Linked DNA regions of Longibacter salinarum. The protein of the gene in region 2 interacts with the protein of the main gene of each other region in a pairwise test. Links are inferred from orthologs where the notes say so. Each region holds a gene or a part of one and is shown on either strand. Other genes may lie near its edges.

The links.
Region 1: the proteins of CRI94_RS10545 (region 2) and CRI94_RS16170 interact in binary tests that used the Escherichia coli proteins (3 or more experiments, as listed by UniProt). The link is inferred for Longibacter salinarum from one-to-one orthologs.

The regions. Positions count from the first base shown.
Region 1 is NZ_PDEQ01000010.1:70,447-85,629, forward strand. The notes cover bases 4,574-7,559. They hold CRI94_RS16170 (TonB-dependent siderophore receptor), read right to left. Parts: upstream 7,251-7,559; coding sequence 4,896-7,250; downstream 4,574-4,895. Other genes in these bases: CRI94_RS16165 (hypothetical protein), read right to left, coding at 4,574-4,837. Outside these bases: CRI94_RS16140 (DASH family cryptochrome), read right to left, coding at 75-1,520; CRI94_RS16145 (DUF2256 domain-containing protein), read right to left, coding at 1,818-1,991; CRI94_RS16155 (PepSY-associated TM helix domain-containing protein), read right to left, coding at 2,421-4,100; CRI94_RS16160 (hypothetical protein), read right to left, coding at 4,147-4,428; more of CRI94_RS16165, read right to left, coding at 4,490-4,573; CRI94_RS16175 (potassium channel family protein), read left to right, coding at 7,838-9,538; katG (catalase/peroxidase HPI), read left to right, coding at 9,967-12,219; CRI94_RS16185 (hypothetical protein), read left to right, coding at 12,534-13,505; CRI94_RS16190 (M23 family metallopeptidase), read left to right, coding at 13,887-14,570; CRI94_RS16195 (mechanosensitive ion channel family protein), read left to right, coding at 14,842-15,183. UniProt on the Escherichia coli protein: Involved in the uptake of iron in complex with ferrichrome, a hydroxamate-type siderophore. Binds and transports ferrichrome-iron across the outer membrane.
Region 2 is NZ_PDEQ01000005.1:90,606-105,777, forward strand. Bases 5,185-8,159 are described here. They hold CRI94_RS10545 (energy transducer TonB), read right to left. Parts: upstream 7,013-8,159; coding sequence 6,356-7,012; downstream 5,185-6,355. Other genes in these bases: rpiA (ribose-5-phosphate isomerase RpiA), read left to right, coding at 5,185-5,225; CRI94_RS10540 (energy transducer TonB), read right to left, coding at 5,340-6,002; CRI94_RS10550 (VanZ family protein), read right to left, coding at 7,133-7,579; CRI94_RS10555 (NAD(P)H-hydrate dehydratase), read right to left, coding at 7,721-8,159. Also shown: CRI94_RS10515 (ATP-dependent helicase), read left to right, coding at 1-1,052; CRI94_RS10520 (GNAT family N-acetyltransferase), read left to right, coding at 1,287-1,781; CRI94_RS10525 (ABC transporter permease), read left to right, coding at 1,911-3,152; CRI94_RS10530 (ABC transporter permease), read left to right, coding at 3,198-4,424; more of rpiA, read left to right, coding at 4,497-5,184; more of CRI94_RS10555, read right to left, coding at 8,160-9,346; CRI94_RS10560 (Ig-like domain-containing protein), read right to left, coding at 9,388-11,301; CRI94_RS10565 (Glu/Leu/Phe/Val family dehydrogenase), read right to left, coding at 11,884-13,188; CRI94_RS10570 (TrmH family RNA methyltransferase), read left to right, coding at 13,568-14,407; CRI94_RS10575 (alanine dehydrogenase), read left to right, coding at 15,032-15,172. UniProt on the Escherichia coli protein: Interacts with outer membrane receptor proteins that carry out high-affinity binding and energy dependent uptake into the periplasmic space of specific substrates such as cobalamin, and various iron compounds (such as iron dicitrate, enterochelin, aerobactin, etc.).

The DNA.
Region 1 (15,183 bases), on a different replicon or contig from region 2:
ACGTTCCTACGTTCACACGTCCATACGCTAACACATCCACACATCCAAACCTCCAGATGTCCACACCGAACGGATCACCGTTCTCCTCGGATGCGCTCGTAGGTTTTCTCCAGGTCGACATACGGCTCGGGGTAGTCGGCGCCAATGATGCAGCCGTACTCTTTCTGTTCCTCGCGGCTCATCGTGTGCGGCTCGTGGATGTATTGATCCGGCACGTCGGATAGCTCGGGCAGCCAGTGGCGGACGTAGTCGCCGTCGGAGTCGTAGCGCTGCGCCTGTTTGACGATGTTGAAGTAGCGGGAGCGCGGGTCATTGCCGACGCGGGAGTTGTATGCCCAGTTGCCCCAGTTGCTGGCGACATCGTAGTCGACCAATCGTGACTCGAAGTACGCCGCGCCCATGCGCCAGTCGAGCTTCAGGCTCTGGGAAAGCATACTGGCGACGTTCTGCCGGCCGCGGTTCGACATGAAGCCCGTCGTATTGAGCTCACGCATGTTGGCGTCAATGAACGGGATGCCCGTTGTCGCCGTCGCCCACTTCTCGAACGACTCGTCGTGGTAGGTCCAGTCGATGTCGTTGTCGTTGAGTCCGCCGGGGTGGAACAGCTTCGGCCCGGCCTTCCAGGTGACGTACGTGAAGAAGTCGCGCCAGATGAGCTCGAAGACCATCCAGTAGGTCGACTTATTGCTGACGCGCCGGTCCTCGTAGCGCTGGACCTCCTCGTAGATCTGTCGCGGCGTAATGCAGCCGTGCGCGAGCCACGGGCTGAACTTCGACGAGTAGCCTTCGCCCAGCAGGCCGTTGCGCGTCGCCTTGTATTCCTTCAGGTGATCGTCGCGCCAGATGTATTGCTGAATGCGGTCGAGGCCGCGCGTCTCGCCGCCCTTCCAGGGGAGCACGCCCCGCTCGTCGGCCGTCGCGTTGCCCTCGACCCCGAGATCCTCATTTGTCGGTATGGTGCCGGGATCCAGGTCCTCCGGCAGGGGGGCGAGCGTCTCCGGCGGATCGATTGTCGGGCGCACCTCCGACTGCTTCTGCAGCTTCTTCCGGAACGGCGTGAACACGTCCGGCACGTCGTCCGCGCTCTCGAACGGCGCATCGTCCAGGTGGTAGAGCGTCTTCCCCCAGAAGTAGGCCGGCTGTGCGTTGGTGTTGCGGAGGGCCTCCTCAACCGCGTTCTCGACCTCCTTTTCCTCCGTGCCCACCTCCTCGAACATGTACACGTCCGTCGCACTCGTCTCGCGGACCAGCTCGGGCAGCACGTCCTCCGGTTTCGCATGGCGCACCACGAGGTCCGCACCCAGACCCTTGAGTGACTCCCGCAGGTCGGCAACGCTCTCCCGGAGAAAACGAGCGCGGATCGCCCCCGTCTTCGGCAGATCGAACATCGTCGTCGCGAAGTGTCGCGGGTCGAAGCAGTAGACCGGGATCACCACATCGTGGTGCTCCGCTGCATACGACAGCGCCTCATGATCGCGAATGCGAAGGTCGTTCCGGTGCCAGACGATGGCCGTGGACATAGCTTGTAAGTATGGACGTGTGGATGTTTGGAGGTGTGAATGTTCGGGGGGGCGGTCTCGTAGCGAAGAGAAAGACCTTCATACTTCCATACTTTCAGAACCTGTTTGGCGGATGGATCGCGGGAATATACGCATGACCGTTCATTTCTATCGGAGGCCTGTTGGGATCCTTTCGCGATGACGCCGCAGACACCGGTGCGCGAGAACAGCTAATCCTCGTGCTACGAACGTCGGGAGGACCGACCACCGGGAGGTCCGTACCTTTAGATCGCCGAAGGCTGTCCGCCAAACAGGTTATCAGCCTTTCACTTCTTTTCGCCAGGGGACGTGGTCGCGGTTCTTGTTGCGGCGGCAGCGCTGGGAGCAGTACTTGACGTTTTCCCAGTCGTCTTCCCATTTCTTTCGCCACTTGAACTCGCGGTTACAGACCGGGCAGGTCTTTGTCGGGAGATTGCCTTTCTGGTGACTCATCGTGTGCAAGTCGGTCCTTGACGTGGGCAGAGAGCGCAACGACAGTGGGGGTCAGAGGTGCCTGTCCGCGCGAGGATCTTACCGGCTCGTCAAGACCTACCTGCTGGTGCAGCTTTCCGCGGGTGGTGCCCCCGTTCATTGATTTCTCACGGCGTCGGCGTGGCCGGTGCGGATGCGTGCCGGAACAGGGGAAAAGAGGCAGCGTTTGCACAGCCGACTTATGACGACGCTCCGCCCACCGCGGAGACGATCCAGATGGGGCTATAGCTCAGTTGGTAGAGCGCTGCAATCGCACTGCAGAGGTCAGGAGTTCGAATCTCCTTAGCTCCACACACGAAACCCCCGCCCGAACGTCTGTTCGAGTGGGGGTTTCTGTTTTCGTCTCGGTTCTTGCAGCGTTGGACTGCGGGCCTCCTCGGGAATGTGACCTCAGGATCGTTCTTCGTCGGAGGGGGAGGCTGTCGCGCTGTTGGAGAAGAGATCCTCCGGTCGGAGAGTGGGCTGAGGAGAGGAGGAGGCTTTGGCGCTTACGTTCTGATTGTTCGTTTTCGACGTGTCTACCTGCTCAGGGTCGTCCTGACGATCGTCGACGCGAATGCAGATGGCCAGTGCGATCGCTGCGACGCCGCCGAGGAGAGATCCGACGTCGACGCCCACGACGGCCCACTGCCCGGCGGCCCATGCGTCCCAGATCCACGCCCCCGTCGTCCATCCGTTGGCGATGGGGACGAGGAGCCACAGTCCTCCGCCCACCTGGAGGAGGCGGCGGTGAGAACGTGCCACGATGGGCTGCAGAAGGGCATAGACCACGAACAAAACCCATGTGCCGAAGAAGACCGCATTCACCCACCACCCGGGCTGGCTCACAGAGGCGGGAAGCCAGCGGTCGGTGAGAAACAGTAGGGCCAGTGCCGGCAGCATTCCGGTTGCGACGCCGGCGGTCAGGCGGGCGAGCATGCGGTGGATCCAACGGTTCTTTGCGCGGCGCACCTCCAGCCACGTCAGGTTGCCCGTCAATATCACGCTGCAGGAGGCGATGCCGAGGAGGAAGAAGAGAAGCTTGAGCGCCTGTCCCCCAAACTCGGCGAAGTGGAGCATCTCCATGCTCTGGACGGCGTCGTTGAGCGCACCGGCTTCGCTCGGAGCTTCCCGAAGAAGCACCTCCCCGGTGCGGGCGTGGAAGACAACCGATCCGGTTCCGCCGAAGACTGTCCCATCGGTACGGCCGAGCACCTCGACGCGCCCGTCCGGTTCGTCGACGCTATGCAGGATCATCGTCTGGGGAGTGAAGTCGTCCCATGCACTTGCAGCGCGCGTGGCAAGCTCGTCCAGTCGTTGCGGCGAGTGCTGCGCCGTCGCGACCGAGTCGACCGTGACCGTCGGGGCGTAGTATCCGGCTTCCCGGTAGAACTCGCCCACGTTGCCCCCAAAGAGAAGCGAGGCGTACGGAAGGGCGATCAGTCCCACGAGTCCAAAGTAGGCCCCCGTGAAGACGTACATCGTCTGAAAGGGCAGTCCGATGGTCCCGAGGACTTTGTGCGCGTCGGCCCAGGCAACGCGCAACTTCTTCGTGGGGCGGAACTGCAGAAAGTCCTTCACGAGCCGATCGATATGAACGGCGGTGCCCGTGGTGACGGCAAGCAGACCCAGTAGCGCGACGAATCCGCTAAGATACAGGCCCCACGTGCCGAGCTGAAAGAAGAAGTGGAGGTAGTATAGGAGTCGTGTCACCGCTCCTTCGTCCGGATTGGATACCCAGGCTCCGGTAGTCGGGTTGACCCACACGTCGTGCGAAGCACCCACGGTCCCGCCGGTCAGATACATGTAGAGGTTTGCATGCTCCGCGCCCGGCAGCGTCATGTATACGTAGGACGGATCCCCATCGCCGCGGCTGAGCGAGTCAAGAACCGGCTGCGTCAGGGTCGTGAGCGATTGCGACTCGCCAGGCGTATGTCGAAGGGACGGTTCCTCCCATTGACGGATCTCCCCGCGGTACAGAAGCAGGGCGCCGGTCGCAAAAATGACAAACAGGGCCAGGCCAATGACGATGCCCGCGGCGGAGTGGGCATCCCACAACAGTTTATATGCCCGAGATGGAAGCTTCGGCATTGAGAAACGTCGGGAGCGTAAGGGTGAGGACGACAAGAGATACGGCCTACAGAAAATGGATGCTGAGAAACGCCCAAGCGCTCAGAAGGAGAGTCGCTCCAGCGAGAACCACCCAGGCCCGCACGGACGTCCGAGCGAGAACGGCATAGCAGCCTGCGCCCACCCACAGAGGAAATCCGGCCATGATGCCGATCGCCATCCCGGTGCTATGGGCAACCGGCAGTGCGGTGACACACAGATAGGAGAAGGCCACAAAGAGGGCCGAGCTTGCGAGAAGAGAAGCACTTCCCCGCCCGAAGGCTTCTGCAGTGGTCCAGTCATACTTCATTGGAATAGGGGCCTTGCGTGCGACATGCAGGCGATAGAAACAAAAAGAAAAGGCAACTGCATCAGAGCCACGTGCCGATCACAGCGATCACGAGGGCGAGTGCTGAACTGACCTTCACAAAGCTGCTCGCAAGAGGGGCAGCAATCACCAGCAGCGACAGCGACATCATCACCGCAGAAAGCCACACCAGAAGCCCGGCACCGACGGGATAGATCACCGCGAACCCGAGTCCGCTCAGGCCAAGCAGAGCCAGACCGCCTCGATGCATCCAGCGTGGCGACCGTACGCCGCGACGTTCCCCCTGCCCCGGGGTCGCTGGGGCAAAAACGATGGAGGAGGACGTCGACGGCGAAGCCGCATAGCACAGAGCGGCCGCGATGTATGTGAGACCGAGGAAAGCGGCGGTCATGCTAGAGAGTTCGGGTGAGAACCGACGGTGCGAGAAAAAGGTGGGTATGGTAGCCGGGCTACCAGCGGTAGCGAAGGCGAGCCGTGATCGTGCGCGCTGCGCCATAGGTAGCGTAGTCCTGCGCTCCGCTCACGAAGGTTGAGGCGACGTACTCGTTGTCGAACACGTTATCCGCATTGACCTGAAAGCGAACCCCGTTCCAGTCGTAGTGAACGGTCGCGTCCACCAGTGTGACGGACGGTGCCTCCAGGGTGTTGGGAACGTCTCCGAAGCTCGGTCCAAGATACCGAACGCCGCCACCGACGCCAAGCCCCTGCAGTGGTCCTTCCTGAAGCGTGTAATCTGCCCAGAAGGAGCCCATCTGCTCGCGGACTTGCACAGGCCGCTCGCCTTCTTCTGCCGCCACGACACTTTCGGTGATCTCAACAGCCTGTCGCGTGTAGCTGAGCGTGAGGTCGAGACCGACGCCAAGGCTGGCGACGCCTTCCACCTCGATACCCTGAGAGTTCGCTTCACCCGTCTGTACCTGCTGAAACGATTGCGGGTCGACCTGGAGGAAGTTCTGACGGGTGAGGTCGAAGAGCGCAACGGTCAGGAAGCTGTTTCGTCCGGGCGGCTGGTACTTGGCGCCGACCTCCCACTGTTCGCCGAGGGCGGGATCGAACGGCTCTCCGTTCGCATCGGTGCCAAGCTGGGGAAGGAAGGACTGTGAGTAGCTGGCGTACGGGTTCAGGCCGATCTGCGACGTGTACACGAGTCCGGCCCGACCGCTAAACTTGCGGTCGCTTTGCTCCATCTCACTATCGGACAGGTTCATGACCGTCTCCGTCCGTGCCCAGTCCATTCGCCCATTGAGCGTAAAGATCAGGCGGTCGTAGAGCGTCGCCTGCTCCTGGAGATAGACGCCGATCTGGCGCTGCGTGATGTCGTTGTCAGCGAACGGTGCAGGATCCGCGATGGCTTGACCGTACGTCGGGTCGAAGACGTCGATGGACGGCGCGCTCCCGAAATTCTGCTTCGAGCCGACCGTGATGCGCTGAATGTCTGCGCCGAGGAGGAACGTGTGATCCGCCGGCCCGGTCGTCAGGTTCGCCTGCAGCTGGTTATCGATGGCGAGGCCGTCGAGGTCGCCGAAGCTTTCAAAGAGTGACCGGCTGAGTGTCCGTTCGTCGTTGGCGAGCCCGGCCGCGCTGCCGAAGACGGTCACATCATCGACGTCCACGGAATAGTAGCGAAGCTTCTGGTCGACGCGCCACGTGTCGTTGAATGTGTGCTGGAACAGGTAGCCGGCCGACCACTGCTCCCGGTCGTACTGGTCGACGCCCGGCTCACCGAGATACCGGTTGACGGGGATCGTGCCGTTCGGGTTCGACTCCAGCGTGCCCGAGACCGGGAGTCGCTGCGAGGGCCGCGTCTCATCGTTCTGGTACCGCCCGAGGAGGGTCAGCTTGGTTGCGTCCGTCGGCTGCCAGCTAAATGCGGGAGCGACGAAGATGCGATCGTTGGGAATGTTGTCAACCTGCGTATCCGCTTCTCGAACCAGACCCGTCAGCCGGTAGGAAAACGTCCCGTCTGTACCGATCGGGCCGCTCAGGTCGAGTTGTCCCTGCCAGCGGTTATACGTGCCGGGTTCAACGACAACCTCTCCAAACGGCTGCTGGGTCGGGCGCTTTGAGATGAAGTTGACCAGCCCGCCCAGGCTGCCTGCTCCGTACAGAACCGAGGCCGGGCCTCGCGGGACCTCCACGCGCTCAGCGCCATAGGGCTCCGGGCTGTAGCCGACGGCAAACGACGGATTCCGCAACTGAAGTCCATTGCGGTAGAGTCCTGATGTCGTAGCGTCGAACCCGCGAAAGCGGAGGAAGAACGTGCGCGGTTCAAACCCGAACGTCTCGCCCTGCGTGCCCGGTGTGTACCGGAGCGCCTCGGATAGCCGGTCGAGACCCCGAGCAGCGAGCTGGTCGCGCGTGATCACCGAAACGGACTGTGGCGTTTCCGAGAGAGGCGCGCCAATCTTGGTTACGCTGGACACGTCGCTGGCAACGTAGCCGCCGCGCCGCCCCGTCACGCGGATCTCGCTCAATTCGACAGACTCTTTGGACAGTTGAATCTGCAGCGTCGTCGTCTCGCTCGTCTCGACACGAAGGGAACGCTCCGTCGTGGAATATCCGACGAGACTTGCGCGGACCGTGTACGTCCCAACGGGGACGTCCGTGATCGTAAACTGCCCGTCATTGCCGGTTGCGGCACCGAGCGGCGTATCGACGATCCCGACGTTCACGGCCGGGAGGGGCTCGCCTGTTTCCTCTTCGACGACGGTTCCAGTGATTGTCCCTTGCTGGGCATATGCCGTACTACTTCCAGCCAGCAATAAGACGACGAAGACAATTAGAGTGGAGAAACGAGAAGGCACGGTAAGCTATCGTTATTTAGACTAGTTCTAATCTGTGGTCTCTTACGATACTGTATGCGGCCCCGGTTTTCAATTTTGTCACTTCGATAACTGTATTAAGACAGATACCGATCGGTGCGACGGTGCCCATCACCGCCCTCGGCATCAACGAGGCGAGCGGCTGTATGTGACATGAGCGTTCAGGTCAGCACCAACAGGTCCCAGAAGAAGCATCGGATCAACATTTTCGCTTACCTTAGTTCTCAGTAATAAGGGCCGGCGGATGCCTGTCCCGGTCATGCAGCGAGTGATTTCCCAGTTGTCATCAGCCGGAGGTGTTCAGCTGAATACGGCCGGTATGACCTCGACGTCTCGACCGCGTGCTCCAGCGTATAGGTATGACATCCTCCGAATACGATACCACTAGACTCTACCTCGGTGGGAACTGTAGACTTGATGCGATCGCCGGGCTGCCGTGTTCGACATATCATTTGTATGTTTACCCTCCGGTCGATTCCGCCGCGACGTACGTTCGAGTCTCTATCCTTTCAGGATTCGGTCTCGTGGTCACGGCTCGCTCAGGCACGCAGTTTCCCCATTTCGTCTCCATGAAGACCCTCAGCACGCAGCTCTCCTATTTTCTGCAGAATAAGGAGATCAGGCAGAATCTCCCCATTCTGCTGAAATACGTCGGCTTTCTCGTGGTTGTGATCGTCGTATTTACGGTCCTCTTCCACTTCATCATGCTCTACGCCGAGGGGGAGGAGCACTCGTGGATCACGGGCCTGTACTGGACGCTCACCGTGATGAGCACGCTCGGGTTCGGAGACATCACGTTCCAGAGCGACATCGGTCGGCTTTTCAGCGTGATCGTCCTCATCACGGGTATCGTGATGCTGCTCATCGTGCTGCCGTTTGCGTTCATACGGTTCTTCTATGCACCCTGGCTCGAAGCACAGGTCCGGTCGCGTGCACCGCGCGAGCTGCCTCCGGGTACGGAAGGTCATGTGTTGCTGGTGGCCCGCGATGCCATTGCGCCCGGTCTGATCAAGCGATTGGAGCGAAGCAATATCGATTACGCGTTGGTCGAGCCGGATCCGTCGGTCGCCTCCGCCTGGTTCACCGAAGGTCTGTCGGTGGTCGTGGGGGAGATCGATGACCAGGAGACGTATCGCCGCCTGCGGGCCGACCAGGCGCGACTCGTGGTGGCGAACCGCGACGACATCGTGAATACAAACGTCACGTTGACCGTGCGTGAGGCAGCTCCTCATGTGCCCATTGCCGCCGTGGCTGACAACGAGGATGCGATCGATATACTGGAGCTCAGTGGCGCCACCCATGTATTGCCGCTCAAGCGCTGGTTGGGCGAGCAACTGGCCAACCGAATCAACACGCAACACGCGGGTCTGCATGTTATCGGTGAGTACGAGGACCTCAAGATCGCAGAGCTTCCGGTGCACCGGACGCCGCTTGCCGGAAAGACCATTCGCGAGACGCAACTGCGCGAAAAGACGGGCGTCAGCATTATCGGGGTCTGGAAGCGAGGACGGATGGAGGCTGCTCGTCCCGACACGTTGCTCACCGACCAGTGCGTGCCGGTCGTGATGGGCAGCGCCGAGCGACTTGAAGACCTCGACATGATGCTGTTGATCTACGACGTGAATCCGAACCCGGTGCTGCTCATCGGAGGTGGCATGGTGGGATCGGCCGCCGCCCGGGCGCTGACGGATAAAGACGTTCCCGTCCATCTCGTCGAGCGCGATCGCCGTCGCTGCCGTATGCTGCGTGGCACATGCACGAAGGTGTTTCACGGCGACGCCTCGGACTACCACCTGCTCCACGAGGCCGGCATCGACAGGGCGCCCTCGGTGCTGCTCACCACCAACGACGATGCCGTCAATGTGTACCTGACGTCCTACTGCCGACGGCTGAATCCAGAGTTGCGGATCGTGAGCCGGATCACGCACGAACGGAATCTGGACGCCATCCACCGTGCGGGAGCAGACTTCGTGCTGAGCTATTCGACCTTGGGCGTCGATGCAGTGATTTCGATCGTGAATGGGCGCGAGCTCGTCGTGCTGGGGGAGGGCGTCGACCTTTTCTCTCGCGAACTGCCCCGAACCCTGCACGGCACGACGCTGGGAGAGAGCGGTATCGGTGCGAAAACCGCACTCAACGTGGTGGCCGTCAAGCACAACGGACAGGTCATGACCGATCTATCGCCGGACCTGCATTTGAAGGAAGGCGATACCCTCGTGATGGTCGGGTCCGACGAGCAGATGGACGCGTTCGTTGATAGGTACGAATAGGCATGTTGGTGCGGGGGGGCGATTCGGACGGTGCACCAAGCGGAATGTTGGGGGCAAAGAGGTATTGGTCTTCGAGCGGGCAGCGCCCCGGATATTCTAATCGCTAATTGACGAAAACGGATTGACGGACCGGCGTCTACGCCTGATATTATTTCAAGCGGCAGATCGGCTCGGTCTCGACCGACAGTAGATTCGGTCGACGAGATGTCGCAACGGTTATGCCCCTTCCTCGGGTGGCCCCAAATTACACCGCGAGCCCCGTTCGTTTGGTGCGAGTGCGTTACTAGACGGAACGAACGCGTCTGCGGTCGGCGTTTCTTGGTGATCGCCATGCTGTGTGAGCTGTGAAAGGCGCCCAACGTCGACACTCCACAGACGCCATCTCCGGTGTCTCGCCTCCTATCCCCTTCATCAATCAGTACGACTTTATGTCAAAGGACCCAACGTCACACGACGCTCACGCGGAAGGTACGAGTGAGAGCGGCGGCTGTCCGGTGGTGCATACCAATGGTTCGAGTAGTAAGCGGGCGAGTGCGCCGGCAACGAACCGTAACTGGTGGCCCGATACACTCGACATCGAGATCCTCGACCAGAACGCCCAGGATGTGGGCCCGTGGCTCGGCGATTTCGATTACGCGGAAGCGTTCAGCGAACTCGATTATCACGCCCTGAAAGAGGACATCCACGAGGTGATGACTACCTCGAAAGAGTGGTGGCCGGCCGACTACGGTCACTACGGCCCGCTCTTCATTCGCATGGCGTGGCACGCCGCGGGTACGTACCGCACGACGGATGGCCGCGGCGGCGCCTCGGGCGGACGTCAGCGCCTCGCGCCGCTCAACAGCTGGCCGGACAACGCCAACCTCGACAAGGCTCGCCGCCTGCTCTGGCCAGTGAAGCAGAAGCACGGCAGTAAGATCTCGTGGGCCGACCTGATGGTCCTCGCCGGGAACGTCGCCCTCGAATCGATGGGCTTTAAAACGTTCGGCTTCGGCGGCGGTCGGGAAGACGACTACCAGCCCGACAAGTCGATCGACTGGGGCCCGGAGAACGAAATGGAGACCTGGGACCGGTTCAACGAGAACGATGAGCTGGAGAACCCGCTCGGAGCGACGGTGATGGGGCTCATTTACGTGAATCCGGAAGGACCGGAAGGCACGCCCGATCCGGAGTGGTCAGCCAAGCGCATTCGCCTTTCGTTCGGCCGGATGGCCATGAACGACGAGGAGACGGCGGCCCTCATCGCTGGCGGACACACCTTCGGCAAGGTCCACGGCGCGAATACCGACGACCACGTCGAGGCGGAGCCAGAAGCTGCACCCATCGAGCAGCAGGGCTTCGGCTGGAAGAGCTCGCACGGCTCCGGCAAAGGCGCCGATACGATCACCAGTGGCATTGAAGGTCCGTGGACCGGAGATCCCATTCAGTGGGATTCGGGCTACCTGGATAACCTGCTCAACTACGAGTGGGAGAAGCACAAGGGCCCCGGCGGCGCATGGCAGTGGAAGCCGAAAAACGATGAGCTGAAGGAGACGGTACCGGATGCGCACGATGCATCGAAGAAGGTGGATCCGATGATGCTCACGACGGATATCGCGCTGAAGCGGGATCCGATCTACCGGGAGATCATCGAGCGCTTCCAGAAGGATCCGGCGGCGTTCCAGGACGCCTTCGCACGCGCCTGGTTTAAGCTCCTTCACCGCGACATGGGGCCGAAGGATCGCTACCTCGGGCCGGAGGTACCGGAGGAAGACCTGCTCTGGCAGGACCCGGTGCCGGCGGTCGATCATGACCTGATCGGAGACGAGGAAATCGCCGAGCTCAAGGAGATGATCCTTGCCTCGGACCTGTCGATCTCGCGCCTTGTGAAAACCGCCTGGGCCTCGGCCGCGACGTACCGTGACAGCGACAAGCGCGGTGGGGCCAATGGTGCCCGCATTCGCCTCGAACCGCATCGCAATTGGGAGGCCAACGAGCCGTACGAGCTGTCCCGTGCGCTGATGGTTTTCGAGGGCATCCAGAAAGACTTTAACAAGTCGCGTTCGGGCGACGTACGCGTCTCGCTTGCCGACCTGATCGTCCTCGGCGGGTGCGCGGCGGTTGAAAAAGCCGCGGCCGATGCCGGCTACGACGTGGAGGTGCCGTTCGAACCGGGACGCACCGACGCCACACAGGAGCAGACGGACGTGGAGTCGTTTGAACCGCTCGAGCCGACAGCCGACGGATTCCGCAACTACATGGCGGACAAGCCGGCACAGAACTGGAAGCCGGAAGAGTTTCTGGTCGACCGGGCCGATCTCCTGAACCTCACGGCCCCGGAGATGACCGTTCTCGTTGGCGGTATGCGCGCGCTGAATGCCGTGCACAAGAACGCCGAAGGCCACGGCGTCTTCACCGACCGACCGGAGACGCTCACCAACGACTTCTTCGTGAACCTGCTCGACATGGAGAACAAGTGGGAGCCGGTTTCCGAGGACAAAGAGATCTTTGAAGTTCAGGACCGTGAGACGGGCGATGTCAAATGGACGGCGACCCGTGCGGATCTGATCTTCGGGTCCAATTCCCGCCTGCGGACCATCGCGGAGGTGTACGGAGCCACCGGCGGCGAAGAGAAGTTCGTCCATGACTTCGTCGACGCCTTCTCGAAGGTGATGCACCTCGACCGGTTCGATCTCGCGTAGATCCACGGCGAGACATTCGACGGAAACGAAAAGCCTCGGCCTTATGGTCGGGGCTTTTTGTATTTGAACTCTAGCTTCAACACAGGTCGCTCTTCATTCCAAGTATCCTCTGCAGGCCTCTCTTTGTCGTCACCTCTGGCGCCCATGGATGATGGTGTCGGATCGACTGCGTGTAGGGTATAATATCGCTGTTGGTCTTATTAGTCAGCGTTGCGATATACGACATGCTGCCGTCCAGAGAGGATATGACAGGCATTTCTGGTCGATCAGATCAAGTGGTAGCAATTCATTCCTGACTCAAACCATAAGGCCATATGTCGTCTCCTCTATCGTTCTCTTTCGCCCGCGCTCTAAGCATCGTCTGCCTGATGGCGGCGGTCATTCTCGTATCTGCCTGCGACACGGAGCCGTCGGCCGTAAGTACTCTTTCTGATGCACCGGATAGTGAGTCGTCTCCACTCGTGACGGGTGATAAGGCCCTTGCCGACCTAAGTAGTCATAAACTGGTTTTGGGTGTTGCCGAATATTTGACCGACCCCGCCTCCGGGGAGGCCGGGCGCGTGGAGTGGTTCCAGAAAGACCTGGGCAACGCCAACCTCGGCCACGACTTCGTTTACAACGATCCTCGTGCTACGTGGGATGATGTGGATGACCTGACGTTCGCAGTCAAGCAGGGCGCAACGTCGTCTGACGCCAATCTGACGAATCAGTCCTTCTGGTTCGAAGAGAGCTTCCGGATCTGGGAGAGCGAGCAGTGCTCCGGTCTCGTGCTCGAAGAAAACGTCTCGACGGGGAATACCGGCGTGATCGAAACCTTTTTTGCCGGGGGTGGGATCGATGTCAGTCTTATTGAGGCGGATGTGACTCAGGTTGGTTTTCGGGGCGTCGGTCCGCTCTTCGCTCCCGGTTCTAGCACGCTTGGAGTCGCCTATACGCTGTTTTGGACGGATGCCAGTGGCAACCTGACAGATATCGACGGGAACGGGAAAATCGACGCCGCTTTCCGCGAGATCTACTACAATGATCAGTATACCTGGGCCGACGATGGGACCGAGGGGCCGCAGGCAAACGGCACGTACGTCTTCGACTTCCCGTCGGTAGCGATCCATGAGGCCGGCCACGGGCTCAGTGCAGCGCACTTCGGGTCGATCGGCGTGAAGGACGGGTTCCTGTTCGCGAAGCCGCGCGCGGTGATGAATGCTGTCTACGGTGGAACGCTTCGCGATCTACTGGGCCGAGACGTGGGGAGCCACTGCAGTAACTGGGCCGAGTGGCCGTACAACTAGTATCGACTCCTAATGCAGGATAAGCATTGCATCGCTTGCGTGGTGGTGCGATCGACGAGCGCCCGGGCCCATTGGCTTGGGCGTTCGCATGTTATGGGGAGAAAGTCGAAGAGAACCCAGGACATTCGGGTGAACTGAAGAGCACCGCCCGCCGGTTCATACATGACGCGGCACCCGAAAACGGCGAGAGCGCACGTCGAGGAAGGCCGACCATCCATCCGGTATCGTCGCTTCTTCCATCAGTTCACAAAGCGTATCGTACGGGGGACTTGTCGTGGCGGCAGAGAGGCCCGACCTCTTGCGTGTAACAACAAAAATTTCGCGCTCGTGATAGCTTACGAACTAATCGTCTACTGAACTGATGAAGTGTACTGCGTAGATATGAATCATCTGAATGTCCCATTCGATCACAAGCTTCTGCGCTGGGCCGCTGTGGTGACCTTCCTCCTATCTGGACTATTCGCCGGGCCCGCGCGGGCTCAGTACGGACTGAACCCGACGCCAGACACGCTGACGCAGTCCGTTCTCATCCACCCACCGATTGACGCGACCGGCGAGGGACTTTCGTTAGCGACAAGCGAGCATACGTATAAGCCACATCTCCGTCTCGGAGACCAGCTCGGGCGCGACTTTGGCGTGGAGAAGCTCCAGGAAGATGGAATCGCACGCCCGTACACGCCGGGCACTCGAGGCAAGCAAAATGAGGACTGGTACGGGTGGCGACGAGACGTCCTCGCTCCGTTCGAGGCGACGGTCGTTCGTGTGACTGAGCCCGATACGACGAATCAGCCCGGGACGATGAATCGGGAGGCTCAGCCGGGATTCATCGTGTTCGAGACGGATGATGCCTCCCTGGTCTATGCTCACGTACGGGAGATTGAGGTGGAGAAAGGAGACACCGTTCAGCCGGGGGATGTCGTCGCTAAGGTCGGAAACAACGGGAATTCGCGGGCGCCGCATGTCCATATCGGTGCGTGGACGGGCGAGGGGTCGCTGGGTGGATCGAAAACTGGAGGTACGCCCCTTCAGATTCAGGTTGATCTCTACGCGTCGGAACGGAAATGAGGCAATCTCTTCGAATCCAATCCAATGGGACAAATGGGGTGATGAATCGAGCGACCGGATCGGAGAGATGAAAGCTGTTCTCCGATTGAGAGTAACGCTGTAGGAAAAGGCAGAGGTATGCGCCGCTACTGCTCAACAGTAGCGGGTATGCATGGTTGGATTTACATGCTTCGGCGGCAGGTGCACGACCACGTCGTCTAAATTTAAGACCGTCTCTTCTGACTGTACGCCGACCTACGCTAGCGATTTCGCCTCACGCTTCTCGCTCGACATGGAATGGCAGTCATTTCTCGAAAGCGCGTACCGGTGGCTCATCACGACCGGCGCGGAAATCCTGGTCATTCTCCTGGTGACGGTCATCGCGCTGCGGCTCTTGCGTGCGTTAATCGACCGCTTCAACCGATCCCTTGAGAATGGAAAGCGCGACGGAGAAGCGATAAAGCGAGCCGATACCCTGAGTTCAGTCATCCGATATGCGGCCCAGATCATCATCTGGGTTATCGCGGCGATGATGGTCCTTGGCGCACTAGGTATCGACATCGGTCCGATCTTGGCAGCGGCCGGTGTGCTCGGTCTGGCCGTTGGATTTGGGGCGCAGAGCCTCGTTCAAGAC
Region 2 (15,172 bases):
TCCTCTTCCGGTCGAGCCACAACAGTTACGAGCTTGAGACCGAACTCAACAAGCGCAACATTCCCTTCGTGAAGTACGGCGGGATGAAGCTGAGCGAGGCGGCGCATATCAAGGACGTTCTCGCGCACCTGAAAGTCGCGGAGAACCCTCAGGATGCCGCGGCCTGGAATCGGGCCCTGCAACTGATTCACGGGATCGGGCCAAAGACGGCAAAATCGCTCATCGAATGGGCGACGAATGAGGCGGACGACCCGTTCGTCCATACAGACAACGCGCCGTTCTCCAACCGCTACATTTCGCAGCTCAAGAAACTGCTCGGCACGCTCCGCTCCATTCGGGACCCCGACATGCCGCTCGTGGAGCAGGTCGAATCGGTCATCGATTACTACCGGCCGATTTTCGAGGACGAGTACTACGAGGACTACCCGAAGCGCGAACCCGACCTCGATCACTTCATCGGTCTGTCGGAAAATTATTCCAGCCGGCGCGACTTCCTGTCATCCCTCGCGCTCGACCCGATCGAGCTCACTGCACTGGACAACGACGGCGAGCATGAGGATGAGCCGCCCCTGGTCCTATCGACGATTCACTCGGCGAAGGGGCTCGAATTCCACACCGTGTTTATCATCCGCGCGCTGGAGGGCGACCTTCCCTCGCGGTACGCACTTCGGGAAAAGGGAGGCGTCGACGAAGAACTTCGCCTGTTCTACGTCGCCGTGACGCGGGCGGAGGACAACCTCTTCATTTCCTATCCCATGACGCAGTATCGGCGGTATCAGGGTGAATACATGACCGACCCCAGCCGGTTTATCGTCGACGTTCCGGAAGATACATTGGAGCCGGTGCAGCTCGTCGAAGAGACCGAAGCGCAGGAGGACGATCAACCGTTGCTCGGCGGTGATACACCGGCCGCGCTCGGATCCGGCGATAGCGAACAAACGAGCGCTTCCGCCCCGAAGCAACTGGGCGACGGAAGCGACAGCGCATCACGTGCTGACACCGAGACGAGCCGGGAGTACGACCCGCGCGATGTCGACGGTTTACCGTTTTAGCGGCATGAGATCCGAAGGCGGCGCTCCTCACGAAACGCAGTCTCGCTTCGACGTCCGTCGATCGCTGACATCGTACGCATCCACCTTCCGCGATCGAACCACCCCTTCTTCCATGGAGTATTGCACCGAAGCGGGTCTCTGTCGCGTCGCTGTTTCACGAACCGCTTGAATAAACGCAGCGCGCGTCGCTCTCATTCTATTGTGGTCGTCTCAGCGCCCTGATTTACGCTACTGATGCTCTCCACCGACTCCGTGAAAGCAACTGATTCGCCCGACCTCACGATCTATCGTGTCGGAAGGGATCGCGTCGATCTGATTCGCGATTTGAATGAGTCCGTCTTTGGCGATCGGCACGTGATCAATCGGTTCGACCATGACGACCTGCTCATGCTCGTGGCCGAGCGAAATGGCGACCCCGTTGGGTTCAAGGTCGGTTACCGGCTGCGTACCGACACATTCTACAGCGCCAAAGGAGGCGTCGTCGATCATGCTCGGCGTCAGGGTATTGCTCGTGCCCTGCTCCAACAGATGCTCTCCGTCGTCGAGCAGTGGGGCTACATTCGATTCGTGTACGATACCTTTCCGAATAAGCATCCGGGCATGACCGTACTCGGTCTGAGGGAAGGGTTTGAGGTCATCAAAGCAGGATACAGCCCACAGTACGAAGACTACCGCCTCCGCTTCGAATGTCGCCTTACTCCCCCGGCACCGAACCATAAAGAATCGTAACATGCTTCTTGCCTCGGCGGCATTACTTTTTTTGCCGTGGCTGTAACCATCTTTTGCGTCGATCCGTGATGTGTGTGCTTCCGGCGCACCGCTCCTCGTTCTCTCCCCCGGCCTGACAAGCGATTTCCCGTGCGTGTATTATTTGAACTGTACGAAGGCCTCCGCATTGCGGGCCAGGCCATCTGGGCCAACAAGCTCCGCTCCGTACTGACGACCCTCGGCATCATCATCGGCATCATCGCCGTCACGCTGATGGCGACCGTCATTGATGGGCTCGATCAGCAGTTCGAGAAATCGCTGTCCCAACTCGGCACGGACGTCGTTTACGTGAGCAAGTGGCCGTGGGGACAAAACACGAACCTCGACTGGTGGAATTACGTCAACCGTCCGGCGATTGAATCGCGGCTCGCCGAGAGCATCCGCGAACGGTCGCGCTATGCACGCGCCGTCGCCCCGATGACCAGTACGAACCGGACCGTTCAGTTCAAGGAGCGGTCGATCGGCGCGGAAGTGACCGGCTCGACGCCTGAGTACGGTCGCATCCGAAATGTGGAGCTTGAGTCCGGGCGCTTCTTCACCGAGGCTGACGAGCGCGGGGCCCGAAACGTATGCGTGATCGGGGCCACTGTCGCCGAGGAGCTCTTCCCAATCGCCACCCCTCTAGGCAAACGCATCCGGCTGGGCAACAAGCCCTGTAGTGTGATCGGCGTGCAGGAAAAACAGGGAAAAGGTCTCTTCGGCAGTGTCAGCTCCGATGAAAGCGTGATCATGCCATTCAGTACGTTTGAGAAGCTCTTCGGCATGAGCCGGTGGCGCAGCATCAATGTGATGATACAGCTCCCGCAGGGACCCGCGATGGAGCAAGGAAAGGACGAAATCACCGGCATCGTCCGTATTGCGCGCGGCGTTGAGCCAACGGAAGAAAACAATTTTGAGATCAACGACTCCGCGCGGATTCGCCAGTCCTTCTCGGCGACGAAGATAGCGATCAACAGCGTTGGACTGTTTCTCACCAGTCTTGCCCTCGTCGTGGGTGGCATCGGCGTGTCGAACATCATGTTCGTATCCGTTCGCGAGCGTACGAAAGAGATCGGCGTTCGAAAGGCCGTCGGTGCCAAGCGGCGAACGATCATGCTCCAGTTTCTGGTCGAGGCCATCATCGTCTGCATGATTGGCGGACTGATCGGCGTGGCCATCAGCATCGGGTTGACGCCCCTCATCGAAGCGGTCATGGGCGTGACCGCCGTCCTCCCGCTCGACACCATCCTGATCGCCTTCGGCATCTGTGTCTTCGTGGGAATCGTTGCCGGTATCGCCCCGGCGTGGCAGGCGGCAACGGCTGACCCGATCGAGGCGCTCCGCTACGAATAACGCCCGTTCTATAGCGCTCCTCTTCTTCCGACTGACCGTTCATCCATGAGCGTATTTGAGTCCATCCGCATGGCGCTCACCGCGTTACGCGCCAACATCCTCCGGTCTGCTCTTACACTGCTCGGCATGGTGATCGGGGTTTTCGCCGTGATCGCCGCCGTCACGGCCGTGGAAGTGATCGAGGTCTACTTCGAAGAGTCCCTGCAGATCTACGGCTCATCCACGTTCTCGGTCGAGCGCTATGAGTCCCAGATCGGCGGTCGCGACCGCGAGAAGTACCATCCACCGATTACGTGGGAGCAAGTCATTCGCTTGAAGCGTGCGCTACCGGGCGGACTCCAGGTGAGCGTGGACGAGGACTTCGACTGGGTCGTGAAAGCAAAATACGCGGAGCGGGAAACGGAACCCAATCTGCAATTACGCGGGACGGACGAACACTTTCTCAGCAACTTCGGCTTCGAGATGGCCGCTGGACGGCCGATCACGGCTCAGGATGTGCAATATGCGCGTCCGGTCGCTGTTCTCGGCGCACCGGTGGCAGAGACGCTCTTTCCGAACCAGTCCCCTCTCGGTAAGCAGGTTCGTATCGGGCGCGTACGGCTGGAGGTCATTGGCGTGCTCGATGAGAAGGCGACCTTCCTCGGCTTCGACCCGAACACACGAGTCTACGCTCCCATCTCGTATATGCTGAGCACGTATGGCGACAACGGGCGCAACATTGCCTCCGTGAGTGTCCGTGCACCGAGTCCGCAGACCGTGGGTCCAGCACAGGAGACCGTGATGGCGCAGATGCGAACGATCCGAAAGGTGCGCCCTGGGGACGAGAACAACTTCTCGCTCGAAACAAATGCCTCGATTCAGGACCAGCTTGCCAGCTTCACCGGCAGCCTCGGCATCGCTGGTGCTGCTATCGGCCTCATCTCGCTACTCGCGGCCGGCATCGGCATCATGAACATCATGCTCGTCTCGGTGACCGAGCGAACTCGCGAGATCGGCATCCGGAAGGCCGTAGGCGCAAAGAACTGGCATGTACTGTCGCAATTCCTGCTCGAAGCCATCGTCCTGTGTCAGATCGGGGGCTTACTCGGCATTCTGCTGGGTGCGCTCGCGGGCAACGGTGTCGCATTCTTCTTCGACATCAGCATGGCATTTCCATGGGTGTGGGCGGGCATTGCCGTAACCGGCGTCACATTCATAGCAATCGTGTTCGGCATGTACCCGGCCTTTAAAGCGTCCCGACTCGACCCGATCGAAAGCCTTCGTTACGAGTGAGGCTTCCGCAGCTGCGGAAGGAAAATCGCGCGTAGAGCTTGCGATTGGCCGGGCTTACGCGACAGGTTGGGCATGATCGTCTCCTCTTTCCTCGACCTGCCTCTCTCCATGGAAGAAGCCAAAAAAGCCGCCGGCGAACAGGCGGCCGACCTCGTTCGAACCGGCATGCGCGTAGGCCTCGGAACGGGCTCCACAACCGCCTTCGCCCTGCGTGCCATCGGCCGACGGATCCGTGAAAGCAGCCTGCACGTCATGGGCGTCCCGACCTCCTTCGCGTCCGAGCGCCTGGCCCGCGAGTGTGGTATTCCGCTGACAACCCTTGAAGAAGTGGAAGCACTCGACCTGGCGCTTGACGGGGCCGATGAAGTGTCGCCCGAACTGAATTTGATCAAGGGCCGTGGCGGTGCTCACACTCGTGAGAAGGTCGTGGCTGCACAGGCCAAGCGATTCGTCGTTCTGACTGACCCGAGCAAGGATGTCAAGCGACTTGGCGAAAAGCGGGTCGTCCCCGTCGAGGTTCTGCCGATGGCCACCGGCCCCGTCCTCCGAACACTCGATGACGTATGCACCGAAGCCACTCTACGGATGGGGAAAGAGAAAGACGGCCCGGTGGTCACCGATCAGGGCTTCTGGATCATCGACGCCAGATTTGAAGGCGGCATCGACAATCCACACGCCATCGACCGGATGCTCCGCGACCTCCCCGGCGTGCTCGACCACGGACTCTTCCTCGACATGGCAACGGATATCTTTGTCGGCCACCCGGATGGATCCGTCGAGCATCGTCAGCGTGACGACTGAGAATACCGGACCCACACAAAAAACCGCCCGCCTCGGCTTGAACCGAAGCGGGCGGTTTCATTTTGGTATCGCACGGCGTGGTGTGTCACGCAACCGTGCAACCAGGTCGGACTGTTACTTCAGGCGGAACGTCACCGGAAGCGACATCTGCACCTTCACCGCCTTGCCACGCTGCTTACCCGGCTTGAACTTCTGCTGCTTCACGGCGCGGATGGCTTCTTCGTTGAGAAGCTTGTGGACTCCACGCGTAACTTTCGGGTTCTGAACGTTTCCATTCTCGTCCACGACGAACTGGACGAACACACGGCCTTCGATGCCCGCCTTCTTGGCAAACTCAGGGTACTCAACCTCGCCCTGAAGCGCTGCGAGACCACCGATCAGCTCCGGAGAGTTCTCAACAACAACGAAGATTTCCTGCTCTTCTTCTTCCTCGCCTTCATCCGGCGGGGGCGGTCCCTGGCTCGTGTCGAGCGATTCATCGAGATCGAGGGACGCGTCAAAGTCCACGTTCTGATCCTCGATAATCTCGTCGTTCGGCACCTCCATCGGCACCGGGGGCTTCGGAGGCGGCGGGGGCTTCACTTCCTGTTTCGTCTGCTGGACCTCCTCCATCTCGACGACGTCCTGCTCTTCAAGATTAACCTTGAAGTCCTTATTGTTCTGGATATTCCACTTGAAGCCGATCAGCAAAATCGAGAGCGCAACGACAAGCCCCAATTGAATCCAGATCGGATACTCCTTGCGGAGATTCGCCTCTTCCGTCTTTCGTACCGACATGATCCTACCTGATTGTTAAAAATGCAGCGGTGACCCAATCGGCGAACAGTCCGAGAACGCCGAGGAAGGATCTCTGGCAAGGCTACCTGCCCTGGTTTAAGCCGAAAAGCGGATAAGCTTCCCAGACATCCTTGTTAGCCAACAGATCAACGTTTTCCTTTTCTGTGATGTTTCGCTGGCTTGACACTCTTTTCGCCCTCCCTTCTTAATCGGGGGGAACGTCTTCACGCAATCGCTTCCCACAGCCCCGTAACGCGACACTTCGTCCTGTTCAAGCACCGACGAATATCCTTTCGGATACGAAGTTCACATGTGGTTTAACGACCTGCCTACCGACAGATTTATCTCTGCGGCTACCGTAGTTTAAACGTAATCGGGATCGTCATTCGTACAGGGACACGATGCGTTCTCTGTCGACCCGGCAGAAACACCGTTTTCTTAATCGCCCGAATAGCCGCGTCGTTGAGTAGCGAGTGTGCGCTTTTCTGCACGACAACATCCGTAACAGAGCCATCGGGAAGCACGGTAAAGCGGACAGACACTTTTCCCTCGACTCCCGCACGCTGGGCACGCTCGGGATACTCGAGATTCTCGTAGAGCGACTTCATCCCGCCCTTCGGCTTCGGCATCTGCTCCACGACGACGAACGGTTCGCCTTCAGACCGGTCCTCCCGCACGTCCGGAGGCGTCGGCGACGTCACCGGCGGCTCATCTTCTAAAATCAGTTTGTCCCATTCGACCTTTTCGGGACCAATGATCCTTTCGTCTGGGACGACCTGCGGCACCATGGGTCGGGCCGGCGGCGGGGGCGTGGCATCTTTCGTAGGAGGCGGGAGGTGCTTGAGGTCCACAGTCTCCGGTGGAGGCGGGGTCGGGGTGGCGGGCTCCGACCGATAAAAACTCAGGCTCGCTGCGACCAAGACGAAGGAGAGTGAAAGCACAGCTCCCGTGGCCATGTGGAGGGAATAGTCACGACGCCACGTCGAACCAGCTTTTTTCGAAACAGGCATAAGGACACTGAAATCTATGAACGGAAACAATCGTTCGCCGTCTCTTCACAAATCGAGATTCAATGTCCCCAACAGGTTTGTGTAGATCAAGTGAAGTAGGTGTTCGTAACAATATCTGCCTCAGCCCTCTCTGGCAGCCGGTTCTTCGTTGGATTCGACCGTGCGCGAGCGGTATAGAAGGTAAGTGCCGAGGCCAAGGACCAGGCCGACGACATCTGCGAGAGCATCGTACGGATCGGCAGATCGCTTGAACGGAATGATCAGCTGGTAAAACTCACTCCCAACTGCGAACAAAAGTCCTCCAAGAAAGAGATTGCGTACCCGTCGCCACGGAATGGTCCACGGCACGCGTGGCTCGTCCGGCCTCAGGGCACGCATCCAAAAGATCGCGAGTCCGCCAAACAGGATGACATGTGCAAATTTATCCAGCGTCAACGATGGATCGACCTTCGGTAAACCGGGCGCCGGGATCGTCAGCGCGACAATAATGCCCGCCGTCCACAGCGCCGCCAGAATGAGGTAATGACGGGTGTCGAGAGATCGAAGGAGGCGAGAAAGCCAGTTCATGCGGTTGCGCTTCATCAGAAGAAAAATAGGGCAGACACCGTGTCAACGGGCTTGTCTACATCGTTGATACCGGACCGGCATCTCGTCCGCTATCACGTTAGACGGAGTGACAGAGCCACCGAGGTCCGTCTAGAGGTTACGTCACCTGCTCGCCTTCGATGTGCCGCAGATTTCGTACGCCGCTTTCGCCACCTCGTCGAGCACATCCGTGGCTTGCATCGTGCGGGCATCCGAGTGGGTGGCGTACCGGTCGGCGGCCGCGCCCCCGAGGTGCATTCCGGCGGCAGCGGCGTGAATCGGCTGGAGTCCCTGCGCGAGGAAGCCGGCGCAGAGCCCCGCCAGCACGTCTCCCGTTCCCGCGACGGCAAGCGACGGCCCGCCGGCGCCCCCGACGAAGGTCGTCCCGTCCGGCGAAGCGACTACGCTCGGGTGCCCTTTCAGCAGCAACACGACATTCCATCGCTTCGCGTACGCCTGAGCGACTCCGATTCGGTCGGAAAAGTCCACGTCTTCTCCCGCCAGCCGCTTGAACTCGCCGGCATGGGGCGTGAGAATCCATCGGCCGTTCGGCTCCAGATTACCGTCCTCCGCCCCGAGGACGCCGGCAATCGCATTCAGGCCGTCGGCATCGATCACCGCGGGAAGGTCTGTTTCAGAAAGGAAATCGCAAATCGAAGACTGCGTCATCGATTTGCGACCGAGTCCGGGTCCGACGAGAAGAGCGCGTGCCTTGTCAAGACGATCCGATAGCGTGTCGTGAATGTCTGGAGCCAGCCCGTCCTCCCACTCCGGCAGCGCAAGCGTCGGGATGGAGGTCATTTTCTGCGCGAGCGTCGACTCGATCGACTCCGGGCAAGCACACGCGACGTACCCTGACCCGGCACGGGCAGCGGCACGAGACGCCATGACCGGCGCTCCGATGTATCCAGGAGCCCCGCCGACGACGACCGTCATGCCAACCGAATATTTGTGGGCGTCGTTGGCTCGTTCCGGCCACCACCGGCAGAGATCCTCGTCCGATGTCCGAAACGCGCAGCCGGCATCACGGGACACGCGACTGAGTATGTACCGCGGCATCCCGATGTCGACGATGTCGATCTCGCCCGCATATTGTGCTCCATCTCCGACGACCAGCCCGGCCTTCATCGACGCCATCGTTGCCGTTTGATCGGCCCGAACGCAGACGCCGAGCGCTGCGCCCGTGTCGCTGTGCAAACCGGTGGGTATATCAAGCGCTGTAACTTTCTCCTCCTGCCCATTCAGCCACTCGACCATACCGCGCAATGGCTCGCGCACCTCGCTCGTCAGCCCCGTTCCGAGCATCGCGTCGACGTACAGGCTAGGTTGGACCGCAGCCGCCTGCGCCTCCAGAGCCTCGACACGATCGCAGGTTGAGAGTGTCAGGTTGTCGGCGGCGCTGCCGGGGGAGTTAGCGAGCGACTGTAGCAGTTCGAGATTGTGCGCCGGATCGTCGCGCAGATCCTCAGGCGGTGCGGTGCACGCGACGTGGACCCGTGCTCCGCGCTCGGCGAGATGACGCGCCACCACGAGGCCGTCACCCCCGTTATTCCCTTTCCCGCAGATGATGAACGCACGAATCGTTTCGGCCGGGCCGTAGCGACGGAGGATGGCCGATGTGGCCCCACGTCCCGCCGTTTCCATCAGCGTAAAGCCAGGCAGGCCGAAGTCCTCGATCGTGGTTCGGTCAGCCTTACGCATGGCATCAGCCGTGAGGAGCACATCGCGCGGCAAGCATCGGTCGGGCATCGTGGAAATGCGGGTCAGGTGAGATAAGCGGACGCCGAGTCCTATGGCGATTCGGCAAGGTTCTCGATGCGGATCGGCCGGGCGAGGACAGGGATCCGGAGTGGCGCCGGCAGAACAGTTGTCCAACGAGGACGACTTTCGGTGGGTTGTTCGGTCCACGTAACGGGCTCCGCCGGTTTGTACGGAAGAAGGCGCCCGGGATCCCATCGGCCGTTGCCGTTTCTATCGAGGAAGGCACGGAAGCGGTAGCTCCCCTCCGGGAGCATATCGAAGACGAATGTTGTGTCGGCTCCTACGACTTCCGTTCGCCTATCCACTGGAATGGAGCTTGATGTGGCGTACAGCTCGACAATCACGGAACCCGCAAGTCGGCTGCTGTCGACCGGCTGGTAGCGAATACGAAGTTTGGGCTCTTCGCTCGGTGGTTGTCGGAGTGAATCCGTCTGGGTGGTGTCCGCTTGGACGGAATCCGCAACGGTTGTGTCCACCTGCACGGTGTCCACCCGAGCCGAATCTGCGGCAGCGTCCGTCGCCCCAGCTAGCGAGTCTGCCGCTGTCGTGTCCGCCGGCGGTGCGTCGGATGTGTCCACGGTGATGGCCTGCCCTTCGAGTTCGCCGAGCACCTTCGACGTGACGCGCCGAAAGCGCCGCGTGTAGGTGGTATCCGCTCCGGCAAATGGGCCATCGTCCACGGCAACCTCCAGCGTCGTGCCTGGTGAGAGCGGTGGCTCAAACGTGAATCGGTAGTCCGTGCCGTCGGCGGTCGTCGCTGTAAGCGTTCGCGGTTGGCCGAGCGTGTCGCGGGCCGCGATGGCCGTTCCGAAGCGCGAGCTACCGACCGGTTGGTTGAACTGGACGCCGGGTTGATCCGGCGGCAGAAGCGGCACGGCCCCGGTCGAGTCCGGGGTCGCGTCAGCTGGCAGGAACTCGAGAAATCGGGTTGTGACCGTATCCGCCAGCGTAGTCGCCGCAAACCCGACGGTGGTATCCGGGAGCGCGGTACCGAGGGTGTCCTTGATCACACTGTCGGCAATCGACAACCGGTGGCGCCCTTCCTCCATCGCAGCCGTCATGAGAAGGTTGACTTCGGTAGACGGGATATCGCGTGCGTAAACCGACTCAATCGACTGTTCTTGATCGCGCAGAGAATCGATCAGCGGATAATCGGACGGGTCCAGCGATGGTTGAACGGGCTCACTGAAGCGAAGCGTGAGTCGCCGGTTGGATCGCGGTTGCACACGCTGGAGCTCCGGGGCGATGGTGTCGAGGCGCGCGACGATCCAGGGCACGCGCACCGGGTCTGCACCGACATCGCCCGGAAGAACCGGTCGGGGCGGCGTACCGAACGGCTCCAGCACATCTGGTCGACGATTTCGGTTGTTATCCTTGATCGCGATGACGTAGTACGGCTGCTCGCGAAGGTACTCCAGTGTAAACGAGCCATCGTCGCCGGTCTGCGTACGATAGTCCGGTCGGTCTGGTAGAGAATCCGGCGGCGTACCGTCCGGCGCGGCGTAGGCGTAGATGTCCATCTGCGCCTGTGGCTTCCCCTCGCCCGGCTCGACCACACGTCCGGCGATGCTCCCCCGGTTGATCCGCGGCCCCGTCGAGAAGGCGATCGTGATCGGTTCGTTCAATGCGACGCTGCGCGTATCCGTGAGCTCGGTATCCAGCGTGACGATGTACGTCGTGCTGTCGCGGAGCTCTGAAGGAAACGTGATCTCCACGGCGCGGCCGTCCCAGTCGTATTCGAGCGCCCGATCGAAGGCCGGCGTCACGCTGATCGACCGAATGAGCGTCGAACGCTCGACGTATTCCGAAAAGGCAATGCGGATCGACCGCGTACTTACATTGACGGCGTCTCGGGCGGGCGACGATGACATCACGCGGGGCGGCGTCTCGTCGCGTGGACCGCCACTGGGCGCCTGCGGATTGGCGCAACGGATGAGGAGCATACCCCCGAGACAGAGGACGGCGAGAGCACGTGGAACAGATCGAGACAGCAAGAGGCCGGGGAGCGGTGGGATAAGCATTCGAATCGAGGCAACGTTGCTCTGTAGGCGCCGGACCCCGTTTGGTTTCGGTTCGGGATGTCGGATTGGGGATTCAGGATTCAGGATTGAGAATTGGGGATTGGGGATTGAGCATTTAGAATTAGCGATTGGGCATTGAGGATTGGGGACTGCCGATTAGGGATCGAGCACTGGAAGATACCACTCGCGATCGGTGCTGACTTTCCCGAACGGAATCCGTCCCATAAACAACCTACCATCCACCACAGACCGTTCGGTCGTTAAGGTGTTCGAACGTTGAACGATGGGACCGTGCACAGACGCATGCGGAGAATCGCGCTTAGCATTTCGCATTTCGCTTTTCGAAGTTCGAGCTTCGCAGTTCGCAGTCCAAACTTCGCACTTCGCCTTCGATTGCGCATTTCTGGACACTCTCCATGCTACAGAAAAAGCGGTCCCCCTGGCGTTGGAAGACCGCTTCTCTTCATGCGATGTGCTGCTTCTGGTCGGGTAGGTGATCGAGGATCAGGCGTAGATTCCGCGCAGGCGGAGGGCTTCCGACACTTTGCCCACGGCCATGACGTACGCTGCGATGCGAAGCGAGACGCCGTGCTCCTGTGAGGTCTCGTACACCCGATTGAACGCCGTCGTCATCATCTGCTCAAGACGCTCTTCTACGTCTTCTCGCGTCCAGAAGTACCCCTGACGGTCCTGAACCCACTCGAAGTACGAAACCGTGACGCCGCCGGCATTGGCGAGGATGTCCGGGATAACGATCACGCCGTTCTCGTTCAGAATATCGTCCGCCTCCGGCATCGTCGGGCCGTTGGCGCCCTCCACGATGATCTTCGCCTTGATGTTCTCGGCGATATCGGCATCGATCTGGTCTTCCTTCGCTGCTGGAACGAGGATGTCGCAGTTGCACGTGAGCAGTTCTTCGTTCGAGATCTTGTCAGCCTTCGCGTACCCATCCAGCGTGCCGCCATTCGCCTTGACGAACTCTCGCATCTCCGCGATGTCCAGCCCGCTCGCATTGTAGTATCCGCCGGTCACGTCGCTGACGGCGACGACGGTGCATCCCTGCTCCTGCAGAAGCTGCGCAGCGATCGATCCCACGTTTCCGAAGCCCTGAACCGCGACGGTCGTATTGGCCGGAGCGATGTTCTCCTGCTCCATCGCAGCGAGCGACACCGTCATGACGCCGCGTCCCGTGGCTTCGACGCGTCCCTGCGAACCACCAAGACCGATCGGCTTGCCCGTCACAACTGCATTCTCCGTGCGGCGGGCGTGCATCGAGTACGTGTCGAGAATCCACGCCATGATCTGCTCATTCGTGTTCATGTCCGGCGCCGGGATGTCGCGGTCCGGCCCAAACACGTCGATCATGTTTGCCGTGTAGCGGCGCGTCAATCGCTCCAACTCGCCGGGACTCATGTCCGACGGGTCACAGACGACACCGCCTTTCGCGCCACCGAAGGGTACGTCAACCACGGCGCACTTCCAGGTCATCCATGCGGCCAGCGCCTTCACCTCGTTGAGGTTCACGTCCGGCGCGTAGCGAATGCCACCTTTGCTGGGGCCGAGGACATCGTTGTGAATCACCCGGTAGCCCTCGAACACCTTGATCTGTCCACTGTCCATCACGACAGGAATCGACGTGATGTGGACGCGGGCGGGACGGTACAGGTATTCGTAGAAGCCCGGGTTGAGCTCCAGAATCTCGGCAGCGATGTCAAACCGCTCCATCATGGCCTGGAACGGATTGTCGCGATCAATGGGGGCCGGCTCGCGATAAACGGAGCGGTCGTAAACGTCAAACTTGAATGGCATGAGAGACTCGAATCAAGCGTGTGGCAAGCGAAGAGACGTGCCGGGCTGGAACCGCTTCCAGCCAGACTCTTCCGCCCGGTAATGTGCAAGCCGAAGAAGGCAACACGTCGTGTGGTAAGGTGCGGATTGGACCGGAGAAAATCGAACCTCGCGTGCTGGAACCGCGACGAAGCGGAACCGACATGTTATGAGCGGTTGACGTTGCTGAAAAAGCGGAGATCGATCCGGTGCAAATAGGCTCGCTGAACGTTTGTTGTGTCTGCGGGTTGCCGAATACGATCTGGCCGCCGGTGCCTCGCGCCTCGTTCCCGCGAATCTTCATGAGATGGTGCCGTGCCGACGCCCTCTCTTCTGACTTCTCACCTGACCCTCCGCATCTGTGACCGACCTTCACACCTGTCCCCTCTCCAATCGTCGTCGTAAGGACATCGCGTCGCTCCACCGACGAAAATACCGGCGGCGTCATGGGCAGACCGTCGTCGAGGGGCTCCGTGCCGTCGAGTCGGCGCTCGTGGCGGGGGCTCCGGTCATCGACGTTGTGTTGACGACGGAGGCAGCGCAAGATCGCGCGGTGCGTGACGTACTAGCCAACGCCGGCTACGCAACAGGCTACGACAATCCGTCAGCATCCGGCGTTACCGTGTGGACCGCCGAATCCGAGGCGATGCGGGAGCTATCGGGTGTCGAGTCGCCGCAGGGAATTCTCGCCGTCGTCGAGCGCCGATATGAGGACGTGGCCTCGCTCATCGCGAACCTATCGGAAGGCGGCACGTTGCTCGCGCTCGACGGCATCCAGGATCCGGGGAACGTCGGCACGATCATTCGCACCGCCGCGTGGTTTGGCGTCAGCGCGATCGTCGCCGGCCCCGGCACGGCCGGACTCTACGGCCCGAAGGTGATGCGCGCCGGTATGGGCGGACACTGGGACCTGTCGCTCGCCCGCACCGACGCGCTCGGCCCGGCACTGGACGACTGCCGGTCGGCGGGCTACCCGATCTATGGCGCCGACCTCTATGGCACCAGTGCCTCCGACTGGAAGCCACAGCAACCCTCCGTGCTCGTGCTCGGTAGCGAGGCGCACGGCCTCAGCGCAGCCGTCCTTGATCGCCTCACCGAGCCCGTCGCCATCCCCGGTGCTCCCGACCGCAGCGGCGCGGAATCGCTGAACGTCGCCGTCGCTTCCGGTATCCTCGTCTATGAATGGGTTGGTGAGGGGTGAGGTTTGGAGTACGGGGGATGAGGGAAAGGGAGAATGGGAGAAAGGGGGAATGGGAGAAAGGGGGAATGCGTTGAGACGTTATAACGTTGTGCGTTTGGACGTTGGGAATTAGCCAAGAGCTTCGGGCGATGCGATGTCAGCATGCACTCAGTACGGATGTCATATCCGAACAATGGCGAAACGCCTGGGAATCCGACTCCCCGACCCTCAAACTCTCATACCTGTTTGGTCGATGAACTGCGAGGACGTAAGAGCCGGGGGGGCACGTCTCAGCTAGGACCGAAGGTCATCGGTTGGCTCGGACGCAGTAGGCACGGTAAGCGCAATCCACGACATCTCAGCATTTTGAACGTCGCAAGGACCGACCGCTCGGAGGTCCGTACCCTTGACTGTCCGCCCAAAAGGCTCTCATACTCTCACACCCTCACACTTCCACACCTTTCATACTTTAACACCTCCGAACGTCCACACTTCCACACGTTCAGACAGCCGTCCCGGGGGCGTGTGCAAAAGCGCGGATTGTATCGTATACTTTTTCACTGTGCTGACTTCGTTTTCGACCGTGTCCGGTGTAAGTTTCTGCACCCGGGCCACAGATGCCTGTCGCAATCCCATTTGTGCCTTATGGAAATTCCGTCTCTTCAGGGCTTTACTCGTGAGAAAGGCGGTCTGATGACCATGGAGAAGCCGCTGAAAAAGGGCGAGCAGCATGAAGCCCTTCGGATCGGTGTCCCTCGCGAGGTAGCCAACGAAGAACGGCGGGTC